3 regions of the Paenibacillus sp. FSL K6-2862 genome follow, and region 1 is predicted to be linked to each of the others. Evidence: riboswitches for the same ligand, from Rfam matches in the RefSeq annotation. Region 1 holds a riboswitch; each other region holds the start of a gene.
The links. Region 1 has a riboswitch for cobalamin ahead of cobJ (precorrin-3B C(17)-methyltransferase). Riboswitches for the same ligand answer to the same signal wherever they lie in the genome.

Region 1 (10,045 bases):
CACGGCACTGATTCGTTTCAAATTAAAAAGTCCTTCGCTCAAGATGCTGAGCATGAACATCGGAACAGAGACCAAAACCAATGTTGTACTGACGTATCTGGATGACATTGCGGACCCCAAACTGATCAAGGATGTCAAAAAACGCCTAAACAAGATTAAAATTGATGGCGTTCTAGAAACGGGATATATTGAGGAATTGATCGAAGATCATCCGTATTCCCCGTTCCCGCAGATGCATTATACCGAACGGCCCGATACGCTGGTTGGTAATCTGCTGGAGGGCCGTTTTGCCATACTTGTGGACGGCAGCCCGTTTGCGTTGATTGGGCCAGTTACCATGTGGCAAATGCTGCAGGCCAGCGAGGATTATTATGAACGGTTCTTTATCAGTAATTTGATACGGTGGATCCGGTTTTTGTTTGTAGCCATCGCACTGTTTCTGCCAGCACTATATATCGCTGTAACAACTTTTCATCAGGATATGCTGCCAACCACGCTGATTCTGAGTATTGCCGGTGCAAGGGAAGCCATTCCGTTTCCAGCCCTTGTGGAAGCTCTCATTATGGAATTGTCATTCGAAGCTTTACGAGAGGCCGGGGTCAGGTTGCCGAAAACGGTAGGCCAAGCCGTCAGTATCCTAGGTGCGCTCGTGATCGGGCAAGCAGCAGTTCAGGCCGGAATTGTATCTGCACCGATGGTTATTATTGTATCCATGACTGGTATTGCGTCTTTTACCATTCCACGCTTTAACTTTGCCATCACGGTTCGCTTGCTGCGGTTTCCCATCATGCTTCTTGCCGGAGCGCTTGGGTTGTATGGGATTGTGGTTGGATTGGTGTTGATCTCTGTGCATCTGACGCAAATGACCTCTTTCGGTGTACCGTATCTGTCAGGTCTTAGTCCTTATAACAGAACGGATACCAAGGATATTGTGATTCGTACACCTTGGTGGAAGATGATCAATCGTCCTTCTACGGTGCATCGGGATCAGAAGCGTATGAATGCCAAGATCAATGGTTCGCCAGAAGCTGAGGAGGGATGGTAAGCTCATGCATTTCATGCATAAGTATCGCACCGTGGTGCTGCTTTTCCTGTGTACCCTCCTGTTATCAGGCTGTTGGGATCGCGAAGAGATTAATGATGTTGCATTTGTGATTGGAATTGCAGTGGACAAGGAGAAGCAGGATTATAGGACAAGTTTGCAAATAGCGTTACCTGGTCAGTCTGGCGCTTCCGGAAGTGAAGGTGGCGGGGGAGGGACAAGCGGGGACAAATCCTGGTTCATGCTGTCCACGACAGCCAAAACGTTTCGCGGGACCTCGCTAGAAGGGCAAAAGGCCTTATCCCGGCGTCTCTATTATGCTCATCGTCGTACGCTGCTGATCGGAGAGGACCTGGCCAGGGAAGGCATTGCTCCGATGCTGGACCTATTAACCAGATATCCGCTGAACCGCCTGTCAGCCATGCCAGTCGTGACCAAGGGAGAAGCATTTAAGGTTCTTGATGCAGACGCACCCATTGAAAAATTTCCTTCGGAAATGGTACGGGAGTTATGCTTCCTGAATATGCGGCATCCGCGTTCGCTCAAATTGTTTATAGACTCCATTCTTGCCGACGGCATAGATCCCTTTCTTCCGATCGCTTCCCTTACGGAAAACGTACCGAAGGATTGGAAGGATGTCAAAACCAATATCAAGCTGGATGGACTGGCAATCTTCAAAAAGGACAAACTGGTGGGAATGATCGAAAAGGCTCCTGCGGATGCACTGATTTTGGCCATGGGTGAAGCCAATACCCCAGAGGTAATGGTTAAAGCTCCAGAGGGAGAGGGGATGTTGTTCCTGAAGCTGAACGAAAACAATTCTTCGTTCCAGCCGCATATTCGTAATGACAAAGTGAGTGTCACGATTCAACTATACGCCAAGGGAGTTTTGGTGGATAACGAATCGAATTACGGCGATCTGCGGGAACGTGAGATTTTGACGCTTAACGAAGCTTTTCACAAAAAAGTGAAGGAAGATATCGAGGAGGGCGTAAGGCTGCTCCAGCGTAAGTATAATGCCGATATTTTGGGGATTGGTCGGTCCATCCATCAGCAGATGCCAAAAGAATGGGACAGGATCAAGGACCGTTGGTATGACATATATCCAAATATGGAGGTTGTGGTAGAGCCCCATATCATCATAGAGAATGTAGGTATTACTAATAAACCGATTGGATTGACTGAGGAGGAGATCGTCCATGATTAAGCCGCTCGTGTTTACTTACCTGGCGATGGTCATCATCGTCATTATCATGGATTTTAAGCATCTGAAGCAGGCGGCGGCGATCAACCGTTGGTTATCTTATGTGGTGATAGCAGGCAGTACCGGAATTTGGTTCTATGTTACTCATTTAAGCAAAACGTTCTTTATTACGGTTTGGCTGACCCATTGGATCCAGCGGAATTTACCGCTGCCATAGATGTTTGTCACATATCGACATTCCGGTTGAGCAGATAGAAAGGAGGTAATTTGATGAATCAGGCAGTGACTAGCCGGCAGCTAACGCTGCTAATCTTGCTGCTGAGTGTAACAGGTACGCTGATTCAGCCCCATGCACAGGCCATTTTCTATGCCGAACAGCATGCCTATCTATCCTATATTCCTGTGTTTCTGGTCACATTTGCATCTATGTGGATGTTAAATCGTGTCCAAAGCCGGTTTCCCGATCAGGACCTCTTCGAGTCACTGGTCAAAAGATTCCCCTTCTTGGGAAGGGTGACGGGCCTGATGTATATCATGTTTTTTCTTTTGATATTTGCTCGTGATATCCGGTTAATCGGTGACTATGTAAGTATAACCTTGCTTGAGACGACGCCCATATCCATTATCGTGTTATCTCTCTTGGTCATGGCTGTGTTTATTGTCAGAGGAGGGCTGGGTTCCTTAATTGGGATGTCTGAGCTGTACATTACCTTGTTTCTGCTCAACTCAGTCATTGTCCCATTCATGTTGATTCAACAAGTTAACCTGGATAATCTGATGCCGTACTTTGATATTGATGTAGCTGGTGTAGGCAAGGGAAGCTGGTACATCTTTTCCTTCTTTGGAGAGATGATTGCACTGCCTTTTGTCGTTAAGGGAAGCGACTTTCGGTTCAAACCGATAACATGGGGAATAACGATCGGTGCCTTGCTGATGATGCTGATTATGATCGAGACCATTACCTCCATTGGTGTGCCGATTGCGTCGAGGCTGGTATACCCGTCATACGAACTTGCCAGACAGCTGCAGGTAAGTGACTTTCTGGACCGGTTTGACCTGGCCCTAGCTGCAGTAACCATGCCAGCGATGATTACGAAGATTGGGTTTGACCTGTATTTTATCTGTTGGGGTCTGAAACGGATCATTCCCAAAGTTTCCGGGAAGCTCATGACGGGTCCAATTGCACTGTTAGGATTCGTATGTGCATTTTGGTTTTTCAAGAATGCGATTCAACTGTTCCGCTTCACGCGGGAATGGACATGGATTGCCATTCTGTTCGAAGTTCTCTTTCCCATCATTCTTTTCGTGTTTCTCCGACCACGTAAAAAGGAAAGAGACTCTTCACGTCAAGGAGAGAAGCATCGTGAACCATCCAAAAAGCAGCATGAACAGGAGAAGAAAAGACGTGGTTCGGACCAGGAAGACGAAACTGGAAAGGATGACATGCAGGGGGGCGAGCTTCAGCCTTCCTGATGCCAATCATAAAAAATCGTTATAGAAGATCAGGCCAAATGACGTGAAACGTGGTTTCCCTCCATGAAACTACCCTGTATACTGTAGTCAAACGAATGACGTTCGGACGAACGAACTGGGGGGAAACATGAATGGCTCAACATTTGGCAGGTATACGTGTAGCACTGACGGGACCGCGTAAATCCAAGGAAATGGCGTTGTTAGTTGAGAAAATGGGTGGCATTCCACTCGTGCGGCCAGCACAGGGAACGGTATTCCTGGATGATCGGAACATACGTAATGGTCTCGTATCCTTAATCTCTGATCCACCCGATTGGGCAGTATTAACTACTGGCATGGGGCTCGATGCCATATTTGAAATGGCAGAGGATATGGACATAGCTGGTCAACTGCTGGATGTCCTGTCGGAAGCTTCAATTGCGGCAAGAGGATACAAAACGGTGAATGCACTTCGCAAGCGCAAGCTCGTACCGCTGGTCCGGGATGATGATGGCAGTACGGACGGGCTGATCCGCGAATTCACGCCACATGATCTTGCCGGCAAGAAAGTCATGCTCCAGCTTCATGGGGAGACTGCGCCGAAGCTGGTCAACTGGCTGGAAGAACAGGGTGCCGAGGTAAGACAGGTTCTGCCTTATCGCCATGTACCGCCGGAAGAGGCTGAACTGGAACTGCTTTTGAATGAGATCGTGCAGCGTGAGGTTGATGCCGTAGCATTCACGAGCGGTCCCCAAGTAAGGTTTTTGGCAGCGTATGCGGCTTCCCAAGGAAAGCTGGAACAGATGCAGCAGGCCTTCCGGGACGGTGTCATTCCTGCATCTGTTGGCAAAGTGACTGCGAACGCCATGCGTGAAGAAGGGATTGAAGCACGAGTTGTTCCGGAGGAAGAAAAGATGGGAGCGCTCATCGTTGAGCTGGGACGATATATTGCTGCAGCACACGCAGATCAATCCTGATAAGCAGATCAGGACGTAGTCTAATATAGTATCTAGTAAGATTGTTATGAGGGTTTCTCATATGCATATCATAATTCAAGTTCTGATCGGTTCTGGATCAGAACTTTTTTTCTGTTTTGTCTGAAAATAGAATCAAGGACAAACATCATAAGCATGGACATTTTTTCCTGAGCGATGTTATGATGAAAGCAATATCATTCATGAAAACAAGCAAGGTGCTCTTGCGTCGAGCAAGAGGTAACAGGGAATCGGGTGCAAATCCCGAGCGGTCCCGCCACTGTAATGGTGAAGCCCTTTTCATCCAGGTCACTCGTACATTCGGGGAAGACAGAAAAGGAAGCTGATGATCCAGAGCCAGGAGACCTACCTTGCATGTGTCACCGAACCCTTCGCGGAAAGGAGTGGTGTACGAAGAATCAGGAAACGGGCGAACAACCGGTTCGCCTGGCAGGCCCTTTGCGGCCATGCAGCCACAGGTCTATCCTCTATAGGGCCGTGGACTGTCTTCTTGAGTGTACGTACATGCGTATCCCATCCGTTATAAGGATGGGATTTTTTTGTTTTTTTACAGTCGATCTGGAACTGGATTTAATCGAACATGCCGCGAAGAAGAAGGTCGGTCAAGCCGTCCTTTTTCACTGTTTTGGAATAGCCGGGATAAGAAGGTTGAGCTGCACGGAGCAACTCAATAATCAAGAGCTCGCTACAGACAACGGCTAAAGTAGCGATGATATAGATGTGGTTGGCGTGTTAAGGGTGAACAGGGAGATGGAGGAGGAGAAGCAATGCAGAGTCAAGGAAAGCTGCTGATTATCGGATTTGGCCCAGGAGCGATGGAGCATATCACCACACGGGCATTGGAGGCACTTCGGGAGAGTGAGGTCATCATTGGTTATAACACTTACGTTGATCTGATTCGTCCACTCCTGGACGGACAGGAGATTGTACGGACAGGCATGACCGAGGAAGTAAGCCGGGCACAGGAAGCGGTCAGACAGGCCGAGATGGGCAAAATCGTTGCAGTAATCTCCAGTGGCGATGCAGGTGTATATGGCATGGCCGGATTAGTGTATGAGGTGCTGATGGAGCAAGGCTGGAAGCCGGAAACGGGCGTTGGCGTTGAAGTTATCCCGGGTGTATCTGCCATTCAATCCTGTGCTTCCTTGCTGGGTGCACCCGTGATGCATGATGCATGTACGATCAGTCTGAGTGACCACCTTACGCCATGGGAGACGATTATTCGCCGTGTTGAAGCAGCAGCATCAGCTGATTTTGTCATTGCTCTGTACAACCCTCGCAGTGGACGCCGGACACGCCAGATCGTGGAGACGCAGGAGATGCTGCTGCGGTACCGTAGTCCTCAGACACCCGTGGGGCTTGTAAAAAGTGCCTATCGAGAACGTCAAGATGTTGTGATGACCACGCTGGAAGACATGTTGAATCATGATATCGGCATGCTTACGACTGTGATCATTGGTAACTCCTCGACCATGATGTACGAAGGACTCATGGTCACACCGCGCGGATATCAGCGGAAATACACGCTGAATACCGTGGAACAGCCGCTCAGACCGCATGAGCGGCTCCGCACGGAAGCTGAGCCTTGGTCGCTCGGTGCGATGGAGGCCCGCTCTGCCGCTTCCGCCGATGCAGCAAGCGCGGCCCGCGATACGCAGATCGCGCAGCCGGCTGCGGAACCAGCCCTGCGCGGCGCTAGCGCCAGTACGGGCATGGGCCCGCAAGGGCAGCAGGGCGCTGGCCTGCCTGCTGCTCAGCCAGCGAGCGGCAGCACCGCGGTGCTTGCAGCCGAGCGGCCTGCAGCGGTCGAAGGCGCACCTCGTGCTGCCTTGGCGGTGCCGCATGCTGGTCCAGCCGAACTGGCTGCCGAAGCACTGACGCGGCTTGCGGCAGGCGGCAAGCTCGCTGGCGAAGCGGCCAGCCGCTGGCTGGATGCAGCCGGGTCTGGTGTTCCAGCCGGAACGCAGGCTGCAGGGGCAGCTGCTGTGCGGACAGCACCCGAGCCGGGACGCAAGGCACCGCTGTTTGAGATTGGCGTGTCGCCTGGCGTTGGCAACAAGAAGTTTACCGCAGCCCAGATGGCGCTGCTGGCACAATGCGCGAGTGAAGAAGGCGAGCTGGAATACACGCCGGAGCATCAGATTATTTTGCGGGTACCGACCTTTGAGCCGGATCAGCTGGTAGAAGAACTGCGTGCAGCGAATTTCATCGTGGTGCCGATCGGTGACGTTATCAAGGTGAAGGCCTGTGACTTCTGCAATATGGAGAAGGATGATGCTGTTCCGATGGCCAATCATTTGCAGGCTGTTATAGGCGGACTTAGTGCGCCGAAAGAGACCAGCGTAGCTCTGAATGGCTGCGGCATGGCGTGTTACGGCGCCGTGCTGGAGGACATCGGTATCGTCTACCGCAAGGGCGGATACGACCTGTTCCTTGGCGGCAAGAAGTTCGGACGAAACGCTCACCCTGCCCAGCCGGTAGCCGAAGGGATTCCAGGTGATCAGATTGGCGGGATTGTGGAGCGAATCGTAGCGGAGTACAAGGAAAAAGGACACCCGAATGAGAGGTTCCATAAATTTTTCAAACGCGTTGGAGTAATCCAAGGCTTCCGTCACGTCGATGCGCCTGTGACCGTGGAAGTAAACCCGGTATGCGGCGACTAGGGATTGTGCCAGTTTTGTTACCATCTGAATATTTTTTTAACCAGCGTTTGTAGTTATACCGGAAAAATTCCATTGCACTTTTATATAGATCGAAATGATTGGGTAACCAGGTTACCCTTCGTGAAAGGCTCGTTTACCAAGTAAGCACAACCTAAAATTGAGATGCCTGGTCTATGGATCAGGCGGGGGAGGAAGAAGCCATGATGAATGCCATTTTGCTGGTTGGACACGGCAGCCGTGATCCAGAGGGAAACCGGGAGTTAATGGAGTTTGCACGAGCGGTAGCGGAGAAAGCGCCGGAGAATACCGTGGTAGAGACCTGTTTTCTAGAATTAACAAGACCGAGCATCGCCGAAGGGGTTACGGCTTGTGTAGATAAAGGGGCAACGCGCCTCGTATTGGTGCCGATTATTTTGTTTGCTGCGGGCCACGCCAAAATTGATATCCCGAATGCCATCGACCGGGCCAAGATCCGTTATCCGCAAGTGGAATTCGTATATGGGCGTCCGATTGGCGTACATGAAAAAGTCGTACAAATTATGCAGACCCGTCTGCAGGAAGCACAGCCTGTCCTTGTTACCGCCAAGCAAGGCGGCGCAGCAGTGGCGGCTCCACCCGCTCCTGTTACGGATGAAGAGACAGCCGTACTTGTCCTTGGACGGGGAAGCAGTGACCCAGATGCCAACAGTGATTTCTTCAAAATGACCCGGATGTTATGGGAGAAGCTACCGTACAAATGGGCCGAAGGCAGCTTTATCGGCGTGACGCAGCCTTCATTCCCGGATGGATTGCAGCGTTGTCTCCTGCTCGGGGCGAAGAAAATCGTCATCATGCCTTATTTCCTTTTCACAGGGGTGCTGATCAAACGGATTGATGAGATGACCGCAGAATTTGCTGCGGCACATCCGGAAGTTCAGGTAGAGATCGGTGGATATTTTGGATTCCATCCGAAATTGGTGGAACTGGTATTGGAACGCGCGAACGAAGGATTGAATGGACGGGTAGCGGCCAACTGTGACAACTGCCAATTCAGACTTGAGGCTGCCAAACATCACCACCATCACCATGATCACGATCACGGGCACGATCATCATCACGATCATGACCATGACCACCATCATGATCATGCACATGATCACAGTCATGACCATCATCATCATGACCAAGACCATGGACACAGTCACGATCATCACGCCCATGATCACGAGCACCACAATGAGGAGCATCATACTCACGAACATGCCGTGAGCAGCCGTGAAGCATCGCTGGATTATCATCATGACCACGACGGAGAACTTCACCATTCGCATCATGACCACGAAGGTGCGTTACATAATCAAGATGAAGAGGGCGGAGACGGAGAGAACATCTCACTAGAAGATGCAGGGCATGCTCAGATCGCAGCTGCTTCGGAGCGGGTGAACCGTCCATGATTTTGATGTTATGCGGTACAAGTGATGCGCGGGAATTGGCTGTACAGATTCAGCAGCAGGGGATGGACGTACTCACATCGGTTGTAACTGAGAGTGCAGCGCACAGTCTGTCCGAGGCGGGGCTGCCGGTTCGAACAGGCAGGCTGACGATAGAGGCAATGGTCCAGCTTGTCCGTGAAAAAGGTAGCCGTGCCATAGTGGATGCAAGTCATCCCTTTGCGGAAGAGGCCCATGCCAATGCCATGGAAGCAGCTAGACAGGCAGAAATTCCTTATATCCGTTACGAGCGGACGGGACTTGCCTACGATGACCATCCGCTGCTTCATGTCGTGCCTTCCTATGAGGAAGCAGCTCTTAAGGCAAAAGAACTCAAAGGTTCTGTCATGTTAACGACTGGAAGCAAAACGCTGCAGATTTTCACCAAGCATCTGCTCGGTGATCCTGATATTCGTCTCGTTGCCCGTATGCTTCCGCGTCTCGACAATATGGAGAAATGCGGTGAACTGGGTGTGGAACAGCGCAATATTATTGCGATGCAGGGGCCCTTTTCCCGTGAAATGAATGAAGCATTGTACAAGCATTATGCCACCACCGTGATGGTGACCAAGGAAAGCGGCAAGACCGGGGCTGTAGATGAGAAGATTCAATCTGCGCTGGAGCTTGGCATTCAGGTTGTATTGATATCCCGCCCAGAAGCTGAATTCGGAACGGTGTTTGATGAATTTGAAGGCGTACTCTCCGAGTTGAAGCGCGTATTGATGGAGTAGGACACCCGAATAGATCAAATTAGGATAGACCCATTTTGAATCATATTACGATTGAAGGAGTGAGTGCATATGGATTTCAAAACGGAATTTAAACCTTTAACTGTACAGCCTCAGGAGATTGAGGGGAAAAGCTTCGAGATGATTACCGAGGAGCTGGGTGAGCACCCATTCACGGAAGAACAATATCCCGTTGTACAGCGTGTCATTCATGCCTCAGCTGACTTCGAACTTGGCCGCAGCATGGTGTTTCATCCGGATGCCATTCAGGCAGGAATTGCAGCCCTTCGTGCAGGACAATCCGTTATTGCCGACGTACAGATGATCCAGGCTGGAGTAAGCAAGGATCGTATTCGCGGGTTCGGTGGAGATGTGCACGTGCATATTTCCGACCCAGATGTGATGGAGGAAGCGAAGCGATTGAATACAACGCGGGCCATCATCTCGACTCGCAAAGCAACCAAGGCCTACGATGGCGGAATTTATGCCATC
Region 2 (10,045 bases), 4.7 Mb from region 1:
AACGATGACCCACAATTTGAAGGAAATGATCAGCCGTGCACTGTCTACCTCCAATGAAGTGGTTCAAGGCTCCGATGATCTGTTAAGACGGGTTGAGTCCATGTCCGGTATGGTCAAAAACTCCAGCCGCTCTGCGGAAGACGCGGAGAAAGGCAGTGTGACCATTGCTTCAAGCGCTGCCGAGAATGCGAGAGCCATGGAAGAAATTACGCAGGGTATTATGCATATCGCTTCTTCTGCTGCTGAAGTATCGGAGCAGATTGGTGAAGCTGCAAATGAAGCCGTCAACGGTAACCGTCTCGCACAGGATGCTGTGCAGCAAATGGAACGTGTCGGCCAGACGGCAAACGAGTCACTGCGTTACGTGGAGACGATGAATGAACGTTCCGTAGCGATCGGCACGATTGTTACATCCATTTTTGAAATTACGAAACAGATCAACATGTTATCCCTTAATGCTTCCATTGAAGCAGCACGTGCCGGAGAGCATGGCCGGGGATTCGCTGTCGTAGCAGGTGAAGTCCGCAAGCTGGCGGAACAGTCCAAAACAGCCACGGAGGAAATCGCCGATTATCTCGGAACCATTCGCGAGGATGCGGAACGTTCGGTGAGTGCCATGAACCGGGTAACTCAGGAAATCGGGTCTGGTACCCATGTCGTTCAACAAGCGGGAACGGCCTTCCAGCAGCTGAACGAACTGATCCAGAACGTCAACCTGACCATCCAGACCGTCTCTGCTTCCACAGAGGAAGTCTCCGCAGGCGCAGAGGAAGTTAGTGCATCCGTTGAAGAGACAGCACAGATTACATCCAGATCACGCGAGAGCATGCAGCAGATTGCTTCAACCGCCGAGCATCAGCTCAGTGAGATGGATTCCCACTCGGGTACGGTTCGTCATCTGCATGAACAGGCCATGGAACTGCAGTCTGCGATGAAGAAATTCAAAATTAACTAAAATAACAATCCAGGTATAACATTAAACCATCATTCCCTTAGCTGAACCACAATTAAACCACAGACATGCAAATACCCCCATGTGTACCAGCAGCCCGTTTCCGGGTACTGTGAATACACATGGGGGTGTTTTTTATTAATAGGTTATAAATTGCTGATCATACACCAGCTTGCTATTCAATCATTAACAGTTGAAGCGGGATCTCGGTACTGGATTCCCATAATTTCATATACACGTTTCATGTCCAGGGCTGAGCGCAGAGACTCGGCCACCCGGTCGAATTCCATCTCCTTGCGTTCATGAGCACTATAGGTTTCCTGAAGCGGAGCGAGTCCTTTCCCTTGCCGAAGGCCGTTAAGCCAGGAGCGGCGGAACTGGTCACTTTCAAACAAACCATGCAAGTACGTTCCCCATACTTTGCCATCCGGGCTTCCCCAGCCTTCCTGAAAAGGCTGACCACCTGGATGTGCAATCTCAAACAGCGCAGTCACTTGCTTCGCATCATGGCATTCGGTCACGCCCATATGAATCTCGTACCCATTCACAGGCATGGAATCAACTGAATCTTGATCCCCATATAGACGAAGCGGATGCCGCTGCTGCACACGCCCCGAAGCTCTCACCGTCTGTTTATGTTCCAGAAAAGTGGTTGACAGCGGCAGCCATCCCAGACCCCGCGCCTCCTGAATCTGGTTCGCTTCCACTGCAAACGGATCTTTCAAATGCTGGCCCAGCATCTGATAACCACCGCATATGCCCACAAGCTGTACATGATCACGTTCGGTCTGACTCGCGATCGCTTGCTCGAGACCCGACTCTCTCAGGAATGCCAGATCACCAATCGTATCCTTCGTACCGGGAAGCAAAATCGCATCCGGCTGGCCCAGCTCTTCCGGGGCAGTCACATACCGTACATTGACATCCGGTTCACGGGACAGCGAGTCAAAGTCCGTAAAGTTGGAAATCCGCGGATAACGAATAACCGCAAGATCCAGCTCCCTTTTTCCTGATTTGCCATGACGCATGGAGTCCAGCACCACGGAATCCTCGGCTTCAATCTGAATATCTCTTATGTAAGGCAGTACGCCCAATACCGGAATGCCCGTCCGCTCTTCGAGCCAGTCGAGTCCAGGCTGCAGCAAGGACAGATCTCCCCGGAATTTGTTAATGATAAATCCTTTTACACGCTGGACCTCATGCGGCTCCAACAGCTCAAGTGTACCTACAATGGAAGCAAACACGCCTCCGCGATCAATGTCCGAGATAAGAATGACTGGCGAATCCGCCCAGCCTGCCAGATTCATATTGACAATGTCCCGATCCTTCAAGTTAATCTCGGCCGGACTGCCTGCACCTTCCATCAATACAATATCATAGGTTTCCCGCAGCCGATTCAGCGCTTCCATAACTGTCTGCTTCGCTTCCGGCAGGAAATGCTGACGATAGTCCGAAGCACTCATCTGGGCAAAAGGTACACCGTGCACAACGATCTGCGAGTGCATATCCCGCACGGGCTTGATCAATATCGGGTTCATATCCGTTGTTGCTTCAATGCCGCATGCTTCTGCCTGTGCTCCCTGCGCTCGGCCAATCTCCTTGCCATCTTCGGTTACATAGGAGTTGAGCGCCATATTTTGTGATTTAAACGGGGCCGGTCTGAAGCCATCCTGCTTGAATATCCGGCATAATGCCGTAGTAATAACACTCTTCCCCACATCCGATGCCGTACCTTGCAGCATCAATACCGCCGCTTGTCCTACAGGCGTATCCCCCACGTTCCAATCACCTCAGCTCTCAGCGTTATGCTCCACATTACTCATTTCCGTTCGTTCCCTATATCAAAAATAATCCCTGCAGCAGACTTAACACCGTCAGCAGAGCGGCTTCCAGCAGCTCATTCATCGCACCATATGTATCTCCAGTAAGTCCGCCTAACCTCTCGCTGATGCGTCCGGCAACGAACTTGCCGATAAGATACGCCGCCAGCGGTACCAAAATGGCAGCTGCAATAGGATACAGCCACCAAGGTAATGTCCCAAGGCCCCTATCCATCGCCAGCATTTCTACCATACTGCTGCCAGGCTGAAAGATCCACACCGCGGCAAGTGTGATGACAGCCGCCAGGATGGTCAGTCCAACCGCAGCGCTTCGTGCCCGCTGGACTTCTTTTCGTTCACCAAGGCCCTTGAACAGGACAGCAAGTCCATCGTCCCCCCTGGCATTCGGCCAAGCCGAAATGGCATATACCATGAACCAGCGGCTCCAGATCATGGGCAGAATCAGCAGTGCTCCATACAGCCAGTTACCACGTGCGATAAAATCAGCAATTAAGGCTGCTTTCATCATGAGCAGCAGCACGCAGGCAATCACGCCCATGGCTCCAACGCGGCTGTCTTTCATAATCTCCAGCATTCGCTCACGGGTACGATAGCTGAGCAGGCCATCCGCTGTGTCCATCCAGCCATCGAGATGGAGTCCCCCCGTAAGCCATACCCATAGGGTCAGGGTCAATACGGCCGCCGGGAACGATGGCAGCAGTGCACCTGTAAGCGCGCCACCAATCCAGACACTTAAACCAATGGCCGCACCGACCAGCGGATAATAGACTACACTTTCCCGCAGCAGTGGCGGAACGAAGTCAATCTGCATTTTCACCGGGAAACGGGACAAAAATTGAAAAGCGGCCGCAGCCGCATGTTTTTGATCCAGTCTGTTTACATACTCCGCACCCTGAGCAGGCCCCTCGTTTATCTGATTCAGGTGGTCTTCACTGGTCATTTCCTCACGATTATGCGGGCTGTTGTTACCGTCATGGCTCATAAGCGATACTCCTTGCTCTTCAGCTCCATCGCAATCCCTACCGTTACCAGAAATACTTCGCGGCAGATGGCAGCGACTCGCTGATTCAATATGCCCGCCAGATCTCGGTACCTTCTGCCAAGCGGATACTCTGGTACGATACCATCGCCCACTTCATTCGTAACCAAGACTAGCAGTCCGGGATAGGACTCAATGGCAGTTACCAGCGCATTCATATGATCCAGAACAACCTGTTCAGGTTCTTGCTCATGGGTAAGCAGGACGTTCGTCAACCAGAGCGTCAGGCAATCCACCAAAATGGTCGGAGCTGACGATCCTGTATGCGATTCCCCCATTCTTGTAATGAGTTCTGGCAGTGCCAAGGGTTCCTCCACGGTATGCCACAGGTAGCCCACTTTATCCCGCTGATTCTGATGCAGACGTATCCGTTCACGCATCTCGTCATCATACGCCTGTGCGGTTGCGACATACCAGGCCTCGGAGGAACGCTGCATGCAGAGACGCTCGGCAAAGGAGCTTTTGCCGCTCCTTGCCCCGCCCGTTACAAGTACACTCATGGAGATACCTCTCCCCGAACCGCCGAAGCAGCTGTTGATGACTCATCCGCGGTCTCATTCTCATTCGAGCTTCCCGAGACACCAGCGCTTGCAAATGTGGCCATCTCATTCAGAATACGGCAAGCCGCATCGATTAGATGAAGACTGAGCACACCACCTGTCCCCTCACCCAGCCGCATGTCCAGATCCAGCATCGGTTTGAGGCCAAGTTCGCGCAGAAGCGCAGCATGTCCACTTTCATGCGAGGTATGGGAAGCAATCATATATTCCACACTGACCGGAGCAAGCTGTCTCGCAATCAGTGCCGCTGCAGTGGAGATAAACCCATCCACCACCACAGGGCAGCCATGAGCTGCCGCTGCAAGGATGACACCTGTCAGTCCGGCAATTTCCAATCCGCCCACTTTGCCAAGCACATCCAGGGCATCGTCTGCATCCGGTGCATTTACACTAAGTGCCCGGCTGACTACAGCAGCTTTGCGCTGCAAACCTGCGTCATCCATCCCTGTTCCCCGACCAACCGCAGATGCGGGTGCCGTTCCGGTTAAAGCACACATGACTGCAGCACTCGCCGTAGTATTTCCGATACCCATTTCACCGGTGACAAATAACCGGGTTCCCTTGGCGACTTCAGTCGCCACGACCTCGGCTCCGGCAAGAATCGCCTGGATCGCTTCATCACGGCTCATGGCTGGGCCCTGCGCCATGTTGGCTGTACCTTTGCGTACTTTGCGGGAGACCAGGTCCGGGTGTTCCAGATCGGCATTCACGCCAATGTCCACACAGATGACATCTGCCCCTGCATGGCGCGCCAGAACGTTGACGGCCGCTCCTCCTGCCAGAAAATTATGAACCATCTGCGGCGTTACCTCTGCCGGGAACGCACTGATGCCTTCGGCAACGACGCCGTGATCGGCAGCCATTACGATGACGGCCCTGCGATCCAGACAAGGGCGAGCCTCGCCGGTTATCCCCGCAAGTCGAATAACCAGCTGTTCCAGTTTGCCGAGACTTCCCGGCGGTTTCGTTAATGAATCCACATGTGCCGAGGCTTCCGCCGCCACTTCTTCATTAGGACCCACGATCCGATCGATTAACTGTTCCAACGTCTGTTCATTATTCATACCGCCAGCACTTCCTTCATCAAAATATAGGGTCTCCCCGCTGTTCATTCACTCGTGTTCTCGCCGCAGCAACAATTGCGGCAATCCAGTATCGGGATGATTGACCATGGCCGGGTTCACCCGGAAGATATCCCGAATGTTCTCTTCCGTCATCAGCGAATGGGGTGTTCCACTGCTTACGCACATGCCCTCGCGCAGAGCGAGAATCTGATCGCAGAATTGCGCAGCAAGGTTCAGATCGTGCAGCACAGCCACAATGGTAATGTTGTTTTTTTGCCGCCAGGAAGATAATAGCTCCATGAATTGCAATTGATATCGGATATCAAGAAATGTGGTTGGCTCATCCAGCAATAATAATTGGGGCTCCTGGGCCATGACTTTGGCGAGCGCCACCCGCTGCCTCTGCCCGCCGCTGAGTGCATCGAGCGGCCTGTCGGCCATTTCGGTTAAGCCCAGTTCTTCCAGTACCCGGTCCACCACGGCCGCTCCATCCGTGGATTCCCTGCCTAGCCAATTCTGATAAGGATAACGTCCCATCTCCACCACATCTCTGACGGGATAGGAGATGGCAGGCAGGCCATCTTGTTGCAATACCGCGATCATGCGGGACAGGTCTTTGCGAGTGTATGAGGTAATCTCCCGCCCTGCAATCCGAATGCTGCCTGCACCAGGCTGTTCGGTTCCGGCAATGAGCTGGAGCAGCGTTGATTTCCCGCTTCCGTTTGGACCAACGACACCCCACCATTCGCCTTCTGTGACACGCCAGTCCACGTTATGCAGTGCCTGGTGCTCACCATACATTTTGCCTGCTCCAGTAACTTCAATCAGTGGATCGTTTGAGGTAACGCTTGTACCTATGTTTGCACTCATGCTTTTACTCATGCTTGTACTCATGGCATCACCCCTTTTCGCAGCTTTTTATTCCGATGCAGCAGATACGCGAAGAAAGGGGCTCCCACAAAGGCCGTCACCACACCAAGCGGAATTTCGGTCGGTGCCAGCAGGGAGCGTGCAATCGTATCGGCCCATACCATGAAGATGGCTCCGCCAATCGCGGACAAGGGAACCAGCAAACGATAGTCAGGCCCAACGATTAGACGAAGAATATGCGGAATGACAAGACCGACGAATCCAATGACACCCGAAACTGAGACGGCCCCGGCAGTAAGCAGCGTTCCTACGGCAAGGACAGATAGCTTCAGACCATCCACCTGGACACCGATATGTGCAGCCTGCCGTTCACCCAGTGCAAGAACATTCAAGGAACGGGCACGGCTCCAAAGGAAAATCAGACCCAGTATAAAATACGGGAAAAGGATGGCCGTATACGACCACCCACGCAGAGCCAGACTTCCCATCGTCCAGTATATAATTTCGTTAATCGTCTGTTTCGACATGGTCGACAGGAAGGAGACCACCGCTCCCAGAAAGCTTTGCATCACCACACCCGCCAGAATCAGGCTGTGCGTCGGTATTTTGCGCCCTTCACGAGCCAGGGCGAGTACAAACCATAATGTGAGCACGCCCGTCAGAAACGCAACGAGCGGCAAGGTCCAGATTCCGATCAGTGCATACTGCAATCCGAAGAAAATCAGAAAAGCAGCGCCCACCGATGCACCAGACGATACGCCAAGCGTAAACGGATCTGCCAGCGGGTTACGAAGGACCCCCTGAAAGCCTGCTCCGGCGATGGCCAGCGATGCACCCACGAGTACAGCAAGCAGTACCCGCGGGAACCTGACCTTCCATATAATCTGCTCGGCTGCCGTACTCCAGTCAGGCGTGATCCAATCTCCGATCCATGGCATGTGATGAAGCAGAATGCCTGCAATGTCACGGACAGGCAGAGCCACTGAACCGATGCCCGTACAGATCAGCACAGTCAGCACAAGCAGCAGAATTCCGGCTGTTCCGTACACTGCCAGCTTTTTACTCATTGGAACAGGTCAGGATAGATCGCTTTGGCTACAGCTTTCAAACCTTCCGTTACACGTGGGCCCGGACGGCTCAGCAGGTTGGCATCCAGGCCAATAACTGCATCGTCTTTCACCGCCGTGATTTGATCCCAGCCGCTGCGCTCTTTGATGATCTGATCCAATGTTTTGGAGTTCTCATCAATAACATCATTGGCGTACAGAATGACATCCGGATTGGAAGCAATAATGTTCTCTTCGTTAATTTCATTCCAGCCCACGAGGTCGGAAGCAACGTTGATTCCACCGGCTACCGTAATCAGTTCATCCATGAATTCGCCTTTACCCACAGTCCAGCCTGGGGAGAATTCAACATATACCTTTTTCTGATCTTCCGACTTCACAGCCTTAACCGCTTCGGTTATGTCCGCTACATCTTGTTTCATCTTCGTGATGAGCTCCTGTGCCTGCTCCTGATGATCCGTGATTTTGCCGAACGTTTCGATGTTGTTCATGACATCGTCTATCGATTTCGGATCTGTTTTGAAAATGGTGATTCCCAGTTCGCGCAGCTTCGTCACAGCTTCTTCGCTCATGGAGATCCCTGTAAATACGATGTCTGCTTCCGCTGCGATAATTGATTCTTCATTGGGCTTCGACACACCGCCCATTTTCGGTTTGGTCGTTGCAGCTTCCGGATAATCGTCATAGTCGGATACGCCTACGATCTGCTCGTCTAGTCCAAGCGCGAACAACGACTCGGTTTCTGCCGGAGATACGGATACGATTTTGGCTGGCGCTTTCTCAAACGTGAAGGATTCACCTGTCGCATCCGTTACCGTAAGTGGATATTGTGTTTTGAGATCCGTCTGCTCCTGGCCTTGGGATTGCTCCTGTGCAGGCTGCTGCGTAGACGTACCTGTTCCCTCGCTCGTTGTTGCATTTCCACAGCCGGCCAAAGCCAGTGTGAGCATCGCTGCTGTCAGCAGGGACGCCATGCCTTTCCAATTCTTGATGTTCATTCTGTTCATTCTCCCCTTCTCTATTTGTACTATTTCTTGCAACATGCTCAAACTCTTACTCCCCATACTTTGGTGTTCCTATATAAGGTTTGAACTGCAACATTTACACGTTAACGGAGAGTGCAGAACCGATCTGGAGAAACGAAGTGTTCGCCTTTATCACCGGATTTCCCCTTTTAATAAGGGGATCAAAGAAATCTGGGGATAACAGCGATCGGAAGACGGTACTGCAATCGTAGTGGTCTAGTGTAAAGCTTACAGGTTCATCCTATATGAACAAAAAAATCCCCGATCCTTACGTCAGGATCAGGGATGACGTCTCGCATATGGCGATCTGCACATCTACAGCGTACCCGCCGTTGATGCACATAGAATTGCCCGAAACGCTGTCCTTTCCTCGAAGGAACACCGGTTTGTACGTCCAGGGCAGGTAACCTGACTTACAGGACTGCTCGTCCTGATTTACAGTGGCGGGACCGTGCCGGATTCACACCGGCTTCCCTATTTCACCCATTGTGCCGTTCATCGTTTGCATTAACTCGATGAGCTCTTCTTGCTCGCACAAGGGACCCGTGGTCGCTGATATTGTAACCATTCAAGTGAGCATGTACCATCCATCAGCGCTTAAGCGCATAACGAGATATATATTCATGCTGAAGTCACACTTCTGTTGTGATTATAGGTTATATTGCACATCCTTACAACCCGATTCACGGAAAAGACACCCTGCTTGAAACCCAGCTATTTCCGCTTTTTTCAAGCCGAACCTTAATTGCTTGCCCCGGAATGACCTGCGTATCCCAGAATCCCAGTTCCGTTATGAGGCGTGACAAGGCGTACCGAATGACACCGCCATGGGTAACTACGGCAATCACAGGAACATGATTTTCTTCGGAATGTTCCTCTGGCGAAACGGACACAAGGCACTCCTCCACGAAGGAGTCGATCCTCGCAGCAAATGCCTGCCAAGGCTCACCGCCCGGTGGCGTCACATCCTGCGGTGCATCAATCCAATCCCGGTAGAGCGGATTGTCCTTGAGCACATTGTAAGTCATGCCTTCCCATTGCCCAAAATCAATCTCACGCAAACGCGAATCATACTGTACTTGTCCTGCTTGTACCGGGGCAATTCGTTCCACTGTCTGCCGGCAGCGCAGCAAATCACTGCAAAATAGTGCATCCCATGTGATCCCGCGAATGGACTCGCGAAGCGGCGCCAGTTCCCGCACTGCATCCTGCAGGAGACCAATATCGGTATGTCCGAGGTATCTCTTTTCCACATTCCAAGAAGTTGTCCCATGACGGATAAACACGATCTCCCGCGTTCCTGTTACACGCTTCCCGGAATCTACTTCCATAACAGCGCACCTCCTGCTGTCCAGATGCCGAACGTTACCAGCCAGCATAACAGCACAAAAGCTCCCGCCGACCAGAACATCAAACGCGTGGTCCGCACGATATCCTCTGATTCCATCAGCCGTGTCTGATCGCCCATATAGGCTCGAAAAGAAGCCACTCCGTGATAGACGTTATACCCGCCAAGCCTGATGCCCAGCGCTCCCGCAACGGCCGACTCCGGGAATCCGCTGTTTGGGCTAGGGTGCAATCTGGCATCCCGGCGAACCATGCGTGCAGCGCCTTTTGCGTTCAATCT
Region 3 (10,045 bases), 5.9 Mb from region 1:
TCCAATTCAGGTACTGCAGCTAGCAATTCGCGGGTATAAGCATGACGTGGACTTGTAATAATGCTTGAAGTTTGTCCAAACTCAACCAGTGACCCGTTCTGCATCACACCGATGTAGTCTGCCATATGGGCTGCAACAGCAATATTGTGCGTCACAATGATCATCCCTGTTCCCTGACTTGCCCGAAGGCTGGTCAATCGTTTGATCACTTCAACCTGAGTGGTTACATCCAGTGCACTGGTCGGTTCATCGGCAAGCAGCAGTTCTGGCTCCATCGTTACCGCCATGGCAATTGCCGTTCGCTGCTTCATGCCTCCGCTAAGCTGGCCGGGATACATGCTCATCATCCGCTCGGGGTCATCCAGTCCCATCTGTGAGAGCATGTCCACCGCCATAGCATAGGCAGCTTTCTTGGATAGTCCAACGTGTGTACGGATTGCCTCGATGTACTGACTTCCTACTGTACGGATGGGATTCAGATAAGAACCGCTATCCTGAAAAACCATAGCCATCCGCTTGCCGCGTACACCGTGCCAGTCCTTCTGCGAATAACTAAATATCGATTTTCCCTGAAAAACAATGTCTCCCCCGACATACTGCCCACCATTTGGCAGCATGCCAAGCAAAGCTCGAAGCAACGTCGATTTACCACTTCCGCTCTCGCCCACGATTCCGATAATCTCTCCGGCATTCATTGCAAACGATACATTCTGCAGTGCAGGCGAACCGCTCTTATACACTACAGAAAGGCGGTCTACACCCAGTAAAGCGTTCATTATTGCCCAACCTGGATATTGCGATCCAGGAGATAAAAGTCGATCGGATACATCGTCGCACCCTGTACGGCGCTCTTGCTTACAATGTTAATTGGCGTATAGGTAATAAACATGTATGCCGCATCATCCAGAATCATCTGCTGGGCTTCTGCAGCAAGTTCATATCTTTTCTCCACATCGAATTCGGAATGCAGCTGCTGAATCACCGCATCCAGCTTCGGATTGCTGTATCCACCGATGTTCCACTCCGCTCCCGTTTTGAAATAAAAGTCGAGAATATACTGGGGATCTCCAGTAATTCCTGTATTAATGCTGGTCAGAGCCAAATCGTAGTTCCCGCTTTTTTGGTGATCAGTTAGATCCTCGTAAGAGGTCATTTCCAGGTTAATCCCAATCTCCTTGAGTTGGGACTGCATCGCAGCAGCCACAATGGAGTCCGATTCGTAAGCTGAATTGAGGATCAATTGAAGCGTTAGCTTCTGTCCGTCTTTTTCCCGAATACCGTCCCCATCCGCATCCTTGTAGCCAGCCTCATCCAACAGCTTCTTGGCTGTCTCTGGTTCATAGTCATACCCCTTGACCTGATCATAGCCAAAAGGCAGAGCCGAGGTAAACGGGCCTTTGGCCGCCTGGCCGCCCACCAGTGTGTTTGCATACATCTCGCGGTCTATGCCGTACGAGATTGCACGCCGTACTTCCGGCTCGCTTAGCAGCGGGTTTTTCGTATTAAACCATACAAACTGTGTACGCAGGCTCGGGATTTCATCAATCGTATATTGACTCTGATCCTGGAATAATGCCAAGCTGCTTCGTCCCACGTTGCTGGCTACATCGATCTCACCCGATTGCAGTGCAAGGGCACGTGTGCTGTCATCCTTGATATATTTGAATGTAATGGTATCCACATCGGCTGCCCCGTCCCAGTATCCGTCATACCTTTTCACCTCAATCTCCTGATCCGGGGTATAGCCTGTTACCATAAATGGACCTGTAGCGATAGGTTCGCTCTTGAATTGGGATGTATCTGTACTCGTATCCACAATGACAAACAAAGGTTCAGCAATATTGCCGAGCAGGGAGGCGTAAGGCTCCGTTGTTTTGACGGTGAGATCCTGGCCTTCTGCAGTCATGGAAGCCACCGGCAAGGTCGATTGCCCTCTCTCATTCAGCTCCATGGAGCGTTCAATGGACTTCTTCACCGCGTCTGCAGTAACCTTATTCCCATTGTGGAACGTTACACCGTCCCGGATATGAAAATGCCATGTCGTATCATCAATACGATCCCAGCTATCCGCAATTTTCGGTACCAATTTCATATTTTCGTCAAATTGAATCAGAGTCTCTCCTATTGCTGCCCGTGTAAGGGTCCAGCCGTTCCACTCCTCTGCAGGATCCAGATTACTTCCAAGCCAGAATAGCGCTACATTCAGATGAGTCGGTGTACCTGCACTGCCTTTGCCCGCCTCAGCTGCCTTTTCGCCAGATGATGATGAGGTGGAAGTACTTGTTGGGGTTTGGCCACATGCCGCGATAATACATAAGATCAATAATGACAGTATGGTAAGCGTTAGCGTTTTTCCATATCTCGAATTCATTCCCGTTCCTCCTGTTAAGCTGCCTTTTTCTTGGGATCCAGCACATCCCTCAGACTGTCGCCCAGCAAATTAAAAATGATCACCGTGCAAAAAATCGCAAGTCCCGGATAAATCAACAGCCACGGAGCTGTCTGCAAATATCGCCTGCCTTCATTCAGCATCGCCCCCCACTCCGGTTCAGGAGGCTGAGCACCCAGCCCCAAAAAGGACAGGCCTGAGATGGATAACATCATGCCGCCCACATCCATCATCGCCATAACGATAAGAGGAGACAGCATATTGGGCAGGATGGTTCTGGTGATGATCTGAATCTTCCGCGCACCGCTGAAGGCTGCCGCAGCGACATACTCCTTTTGCTGAAGCGAGATCACCAGACTTCTTGCCAGTCGTGCATACTTCGCCCACCATACAACAGCCAGGGCAATTACCGTATTAAATAGGCCTGGCCCCAGCATCCCCACTACTGCGATAGCGAAGATTAATCCTGGAAAGGCCATCAGCGTATCGGATAACCGCATCAGCACTGTATCCGTCAGCCCACGGGCAAAACCCGCGATAACACCAATGGCTACACCAAGCACAAACACAATTCCGATCATCATAAATGTAAGCAGAAGCGACATCCTGGCCCCGTAAAGGAGACGGGATAACACGCAGCGTCCAAGCTGATCGGTTCCAAGCGGAAATTCCGAACTGGCAGGCTGCAGTACCTTGGCAAAATTCGTTGCCAGTGGATCATGCGGTGCAAGCAGCGGCGCAATCATGGCGAGAATGACCCAGAGGAGGGTCAATGAACATAGAAACGTGAACCAGCGATGCTGTGTCAGAATAAGCTTAAATTCTCTCATTCACACATCCACGTCCAGTCGAATCCGCGGGTCATGCAGATGTGTCCAGAGATCAACAATCAGATTCAGCAATACATAGATGGTTGCCATCCAGATGACATAGCCCTGAATCAGGGGATAGTCCCTTGTAAAGATGGCATCCACCGCCATCTGCCCTACACCGGGCCATACGAACAAACTTTCCACAATGGCAGCCCCGCCAAGCAGGGCGCCTGTAGACATGCCCATGAGCGTAACGATGGGCAATAATATATTGGGTAAAATATGCTGCATCATAATGACTCTCTCCTTCACACCTCTGGCTCTGGCCCCCGTTACATAATTCTGGGACATCTCTTCCAGAATCACCGTACGGATCTGCCTGATATATTGGGCGATCAGAGGTAACGCCAGTGTGCATGCGGGCAATATCAGGCTGTTCCAGCCCGAACTCCCCATGACGGGCAGCAGCTTGAGCTGTACGCCAAACACCAGCATGAGCAGCATCCCGAGCCAGAAGCTGGGCATGGACAACCCGGCAAACGAAAACAGGCGTATGACGTAATCCAGCACGTTGTTTCTGTAGACGGCCGACAAAATACCCAGTGGAAACGCAATCAGAATGACCAGCAGCAGGGCACTTCCTGTTAGCCGAAGCGTGGCTGGAAGCCTGGACAGCAGAATGTCGAGCACAGGCCTGTCGTATTTATAGGACGTTCCGAAATCTCCGGTAAGCACCTGTCCCAGCCAGGTTCCGTAGCGTATCCAAAACGGCTGATCCAGTCCCAGCTGGACACGCACCTGCTGTACCAATTCGTCCGACGGAGTGACTCCTGTAGACATGAGCATAAGCCTTGCCGGGTCCCCCGGAGACAGATAGGTCAGCAGAAATGTCAGAAACGAAATGCCAAATAACACGGCTGCCAGCTGAATGAATCTTTTCACAATATATCTACTCACATGTCTGACATCCTCTCCCCAATCTCCAACCCCGCACGTGACTTGTCCATGCATATCAAAAAAGACGTCTCTCTCCGCTAATACCGGATAAGGACGTCTTAAATAAACAGATTTTCAGAAAAAATCATGCTCTCTAAACACCTTCCTATCTCCCGTAGGTACTACTGTGTTGTTAAACTAGGCAGGTCTCCTGGCTCCAGAATCCTCGTCATTGCAGCACCTTCCCGGCCTAAACCAGTGGCATAACGCTGCATGACTCCTCTGTTACAGTGGCGGGACCGCGCCGGCATCACACCGGTCTTCCCTATTAAGCTTCTACCCGAAGGTATAGCACCCAGTTCCACATATTCAATTGAAATGCATTCTGTACCAGTATAGCTGGCTCACAGATAATGATCAAAGCATTTATTCAAATTTGAAATAGCTCATCAGCCTATTCCCGCTCTCTCGAACCTTTGGGGGAGACTCCTGTCACACGCTTGAACATCTTGGAAAATAACAACGGATCCGTATACCCCACGGAGTGGGCAACCTCACTGACCGAAAGCGTTGAGCTCTGCAGCAGCTCTGCTGCGCGATTCATCCGGTATTCAAGAAAAAAGGCCTGTAACGACTTTCCGTACTTCTCCTTAAATAGACCGGACAGATACGTACGATCCAGACGCACGGACTGTGCAATATCAAGGATGGACGTCTTCTGGCTGTACCTGTTCTCCATAAACTTAACTGCTTGTCTGATGTATTCATCCTTGGTGGAAAGGGGCCTCTGCGGCTTGTCCTCATCAGGGGATGAGGAGATCAGTTCGGCGATTAATCGGTACAGCAGGCTCTGGCTAAATACATCTCCACCATTGCGCGATGAGGCCTGAACCATGTCTGCATATAAACCATCCATTACCTTTGGATCCCTGGCTTCGAATACAGGGCATGCTGGACTCAGGTTTGCCCGCTGCATGAAAGTCTTGGCATGTACGCCCTTAAATCCGAACCAAGAGTATGTCCAAGGCTCGTTCGCGTCGGCTTCATAATGAATGATCGTATCCGGCAGAATGGCGAAGCCCTGACCCTGCGTCAAATGGTACTCCTTATCTTCCATATGAACGGTTCCCCGTCCCTCATGAATGTAATGAACCACATAGGAATCTCGTACCCCCGGACCCCAATAATGAGACGGATCACAATCCTCCCAGCCAAAAAAAAGCAGCACCAGCTCCATCTGTGTCCAGTCCATGGGCAACACGTTCATCTCGATTGGACTCACCTTCCCACCCCTTCACTTCTTCCGCATCAACATGTATCTTACTTTAGATTATAACAGGTATATTGGTTAAATATCAGCTGAAAGCGGGACCAAAAATGGGATTATGCCATGTAAGGGAGAGGTTGAACCATAGTTATATAAGCTGGATCGGCCTATAGTTGGGGTACACCATTATTCAGGGAGGCTGGACTTGAGATGAACAAAATTACGTTTCTCGGTGCAGGCAGCACCGTTTTTGTCAAAAATGTATTAGGTGACGTCATGATGACTGAAGCACTGCAGGATTTTGAATTGGCCTTGTTTGATATCGATGCCGAACGGCTGAATGATTCCGAGCGACTGCTGACCAGTATGGGCCGTTCTCTTGGAAGCCGTTGTTCCGTAAAAAAATACACAGACCGCAAAGAAGCACTGCGCGGTGCCAAATATGTCATTAACGCCATTCAAGTGGGCGGATATGATCCATGTACAATTACGGACTTCGAAATACCGAAGAAATACGGGCTGCGTCAGACTATTGCTGACACCCTCGGCATTGGCGGTATCTTCCGTAATTTGCGTACCATTCCAGTCATGCTCGACTTTGCCCGGGACATGCAGGAAGTGTGTCCTGACGCCTGGTTCCTGAACTACACCAACCCGATGGCCGTACTGACCAATGTCATGAACGTGCATGGAGGGATCAAAACGGTAGGTCTGTGCCACAGCGTGCAGGTATGCGTGCCTCACTTGTTTGAAGCGCTGGGAATGGATCAGACAGGCGTAGTTGCAAAAGTGGCAGGAATCAACCATATGGCCTGGCTGCTGGAAGTAACGAGAGATGGCCAGGATCTGTATCCAGAGATTAAACGCCTGGCGAGGGAGAAACAGAAGGAGCAGCATCATGATATGGTGCGGTTCGAGCTGATGAATCGTTTTGGATATTACGTAACCGAGTCTTCCGAGCACAATGCCGAGTATCATCCATACTTTATCAAACGGAATTATCCGGAATTGATCGAACGCTTCAACATCCCGCTGGATGAGTATCCGCGCCGCTGTGTGAACCAGATTGAAGGATGGAAGGAAATGCGCGAGAAACTGTTTGCCAGTGAACATATTGAACATACGCGCAGCCGCGAATACGCTTCGCACATCATGGAAGCAATGGAAACGAACCGTCCATACAAAATTGGCGGTAATGTAATGAATACCGGTCTAATTACCAACCTGCCTCGTGAGGCCTGTGTCGAGGTTCCTTGTCTGGTGGACGGATCTGGAATCAGCCCAACATACATTGGTGACCTGCCTCCACAGCTGGCGGCACTGAACCGCACCAACATCAACACCCAGCTGCTGACGATTGAAGCGGCCATGACGGGCAAGAAGGAACATATCTATCATGCCGCCATGCTGGATCCGCACACGGCTGCCGAGCTGTCCATTGATGACATCGTTGCCATGTGTGATGAACTGATTGAAGCTCATGGGGATTGGCTGCCGAAGTATACATCCTAAAGCAAAAGATAGTTTTTATTTCATTGATGATTAGAAAAGCGCCGAAGACCTCTGTAAATCCAGGAGGCTCCGGCGCTTTTCTAATAAGGGATTCTTGTTACAATTTCATACTAATCCTGAAGCAAAAAGCGATAGCCAATTCCGGGCTCGGTCTGAATGAATCGTGGCTGCGTAGGGTCTTCTTTTAACTTTTTGCGCAGATGACCCACGTAGACCCTCAGATAGTGACTGTCGGATTCGTGATGATGCCCGCCCCATACCTGCTGCAGCAGCTGGCGCTGGGTAATGATCTTTCCGGCATTGGAGGCCAGAACCTTCAGCATATCGTACTCTGTGGGTGTTAATTTGATCGGCAAACCGTCCAGCTCCACCTGCCTTTGTGCCAGATCTACAGTGAGAGACCCAAAACGCAGTACAGGTTCATCGGTTGTCTTCGCCACATGGCGAAGCGCAACCCGAATCCGGGCAACCAGTTCACCCATGCCAAACGGCTTCGTTACATAATCATCAGCCCCACCGTCAAGGGCAGCAATCTTGTCTTCCTCGCGCTCCTTCGCCGTCAGCACAATGATGGGCACCTGGGACCATTCGCGGACGCGATGCAGCACATCCATCCCGGACATCCCCGGCAGACCCAGATCGAGTATGATCAGATCCGGATGAACGATGCTCGCCTGAATGACAGCCTCGTCGCCATCTCCACATTCATGAATCTCGAATTGATGAGCCTGCAGGGTCACCTTCAGCAGTTTGCGAATCTGTGGTTCATCATCTACAACCAATATGCGTGCCCCTTGCGATGCCGTCATGTTACTCAACCTCTCCTTGTCCTCTATAGGGAAATAATGCTTCCGGCGTTTCCATGGGCAAACAGATGCTCATTCTTGTTCCGCCTCCCGGATTGGGATCTGCTTCAATCGTTCCTCCGTGAACCTCAACGATCCCTTTGCATATAGCCAGTCCCAGTCCTGTGCCCGTCACATGACGAGAGGATTCCAACCGGTAAAACTTTTCAAAAATCCGCTCTTTGTCCGCATCGGGAATACCCACGCCTTTGTCCGCTACCACAATGGTCAGCCTGGAATTCCCCTCATCCCTCGTAACAGTGAGGACAATCTCGCTATAGTCAGGTGAATATTTAATGGCATTGCTGACCACATTGATCAGCACCTGTTCCAGCAGCACTTCATCTCCACATATAAATAACGGTTGATCCGGCAAATCCACACGAATGCTCCGATGCTTGCTGAATTCCCTTACTTGCGTTAATACCACGCTGATCATGTCCCCAACGTCACACCATTTCCTGCGCAGCTGCAGCATGCCGCTCTCCAGCTTCACCATGCCCAGCAAATTGGTCACCAGTCGGTTCATACGCATGGCTCCATCCCGAATATTGCCCGTCAGTTCCTTCCGGTCTTCCGGGGTAAATATGGCGTCATTCTCGATCAATCCTGTAGCGGATCCAATGATCGTCGTTAAGGGCGTCCGCAGTTCATGGGACACAGAGTCCAGCAAAGCCGTGCGAATGCGCTCTGATTCGGCAGTCATCTGTGCCACCCTGGCTTCCTCTGCCAGTTTGACGCGAGCAATTGCACTGGCAGCCAGCCCTCCACAGGCCTCCAGTAATTGCAGCCGTTCCCGCTGCTCCTGAATATCACTGGCCTCCATACAGACGGCAAGCACGCCGTGTACCTGATCTTCCGTACGCAAGGGAACGTATAGACCGGAGGATTCCCGCAGGCTGGTAGAACCTCTCCCTGCAGTTTCGCCATTCCTGTACACCCACTTGGCAATCGCGATCTCTGATTCCTCTCCACCCCAGACTGCGGTTCCCAGGTCATCAGCAGATGCCGTTACTTTCAGCTCATCATGAGCATCAGGCAAATATACGGCAGCCTGGGTACCCAGTGTGTGTGATACTTGCCTCGCAATATGATGGAGCAGGGTATCCAGATCCGTAACAGCCGTCATCTGGCGGCTGAGCGCATACAATGAATTGGTAGTGGCCTCACGCTTCCTAACCATCTCCAGCTGCTGACGCAAGCGACTGGAAAGGGTGGCTGTTAACACAGCTACGGCCAAATACACAATAAAGGAAAAAATATATCGCAGATCCGCAACGGTAAAACTGAGATTCGGAGGCACAAAAAAGAAGTCAAACATGATTACGCTAAGACTCGCTGCGTAGATTGCAGGGCCCAATCCCCAGTAAACGGCGCTCACCAAAATGGGAAACAGGTAAATGAGTGAGACGTTAACCAGATCACTACTCATGCCGATGACATGAAGCAGTGGGGTTAACAAGGTAATGCCAATGGTTACCCATACATATTGGGGAACCCGGTGCAACCGAGGAATCCCCTTCTCTTCTGTGTTTCGTTCAGGCACAGTACTGTTCACATCCCGGTTGGATCATAATCGTAATCTGCAACTATTAATACATCCATATGTCTGGACAGCCGTACCAGCCGATTGACCACCGATCCGGCACCACGATAGCCATTTAACCACCAGAGCCTCTTCGCTTGACCAACGACCAGCTGCGTTGCTTTTTCCTCTGCTGCCTTGCTTGCCAAAATACTTGATACTTCCCTCAGATTCTCACTGTGATGAATATGAAATTCCCCACCCAGCCGGACGGTTAGCTGTTCCAGGGCCTCCAGCTGATCCTTTACTTCGTCACTCATTGCCCTGCCTACATGTACATGATGTACATGCCATACTGCCTTCAACCGATAGGCCGTGCGAAACCCACGGCGAATTAACCGCTCCGCATGTTTGTCACTGCTTACACAGACAAAGACCGCTTCCTGTCTTCGCCAAGGGCCCCGAAGTGCACTTTTTTGTTCCTTCGCTTCCAGCCGTTCATCCACATCATCGGCCACTTCCCGCAGGGCAAGTTCCCGCAATGCAATCAGATTGCCGATGCGGAAGAAATTCGCAAGTGCCTGCTCCACCTTGGCTGCTGCATAGATTTTACCTTCCCGCATGCGCTGCCGCAAGGCCTGGGGTGCAACATCGATTAACTGCACTTCATCTGCCATTTGCAGAATCTGATCCGGTACCGTCTCCCGGACCCGAATTCCCGTAATGTGCTCTACGGCATCGTTCAGGCTTTCCAGATGC

Region 2: linked by a shared signal. The riboswitch ahead of MHB82_RS06795 (ABC transporter substrate-binding protein) and the one ahead of cobJ (precorrin-3B C(17)-methyltransferase) in region 1 are both predicted to bind cobalamin.
Region 3: linked by a shared signal. The riboswitch ahead of nikB (nickel ABC transporter permease) and the one ahead of cobJ (precorrin-3B C(17)-methyltransferase) in region 1 are both predicted to bind cobalamin.

Annotation. Positions count from the first base shown of each region.
Region 1 is NZ_JBBOSN010000001.1:6,159,365-6,169,409, reverse strand. Features, by position in the region: gene MHB82_RS27915 (spore germination protein) at 1-1,045, shown strand, start outside; gene MHB82_RS27910 (Ger(x)C family spore germination protein) at 1,050-2,249, shown strand; gene MHB82_RS27905 (hypothetical protein) at 2,242-2,463, shown strand; gene MHB82_RS27900 (GerAB/ArcD/ProY family transporter) at 2,517-3,719, shown strand; gene MHB82_RS27895 (uroporphyrinogen-III synthase) at 3,851-4,675, shown strand; cobalamin riboswitch at 4,872-5,060, shown strand; gene cobJ (precorrin-3B C(17)-methyltransferase) at 5,461-7,356, shown strand; gene MHB82_RS27885 (sirohydrochlorin chelatase) at 7,560-8,789, shown strand; gene cobK (precorrin-6A reductase) at 8,786-9,556, shown strand; gene MHB82_RS27875 (precorrin-8X methylmutase) at 9,626-10,045, shown strand, end outside.
Region 2 is NZ_JBBOSN010000001.1:1,490,670-1,500,714, reverse strand. Features, by position in the region: gene MHB82_RS06830 (methyl-accepting chemotaxis protein) at 1-955, shown strand, start outside; gene MHB82_RS06825 (cobyric acid synthase) at 1,132-2,694, opposite strand; gene cobS (adenosylcobinamide-GDP ribazoletransferase) at 2,789-3,775, opposite strand; gene cobU (bifunctional adenosylcobinamide kinase/adenosylcobinamide-phosphate guanylyltransferase) at 3,772-4,332, opposite strand; gene cobT (nicotinate-nucleotide--dimethylbenzimidazole phosphoribosyltransferase) at 4,329-5,456, opposite strand; gene MHB82_RS06805 (ABC transporter ATP-binding protein) at 5,505-6,326, opposite strand; gene MHB82_RS06800 (FecCD family ABC transporter permease) at 6,347-7,393, opposite strand; gene MHB82_RS06795 (ABC transporter substrate-binding protein) at 7,390-8,391, opposite strand; cobalamin riboswitch at 8,801-8,929, opposite strand; gene MHB82_RS06790 (histidine phosphatase family protein) at 9,102-9,749, opposite strand; gene cbiB (adenosylcobinamide-phosphate synthase CbiB) at 9,740-10,045, opposite strand, start outside.
Region 3 is NZ_JBBOSN010000001.1:263,618-273,662, reverse strand. Features, by position in the region: gene MHB82_RS01250 (ABC transporter ATP-binding protein) at 1-776, opposite strand, end outside; gene MHB82_RS01245 (ABC transporter substrate-binding protein) at 776-2,371, opposite strand; gene nikC (nickel transporter permease) at 2,386-3,219, opposite strand; gene nikB (nickel ABC transporter permease) at 3,220-4,143, opposite strand; cobalamin riboswitch at 4,322-4,511, opposite strand; gene MHB82_RS01230 (AraC family transcriptional regulator) at 4,592-5,419, opposite strand; gene MHB82_RS01225 (alpha-glucosidase/alpha-galactosidase) at 5,615-6,916, shown strand; gene MHB82_RS01220 (response regulator) at 7,027-7,725, opposite strand; gene MHB82_RS01215 (ATP-binding protein) at 7,727-9,307, opposite strand; gene MHB82_RS01210 (histidine kinase) at 9,316-10,045, opposite strand, start outside.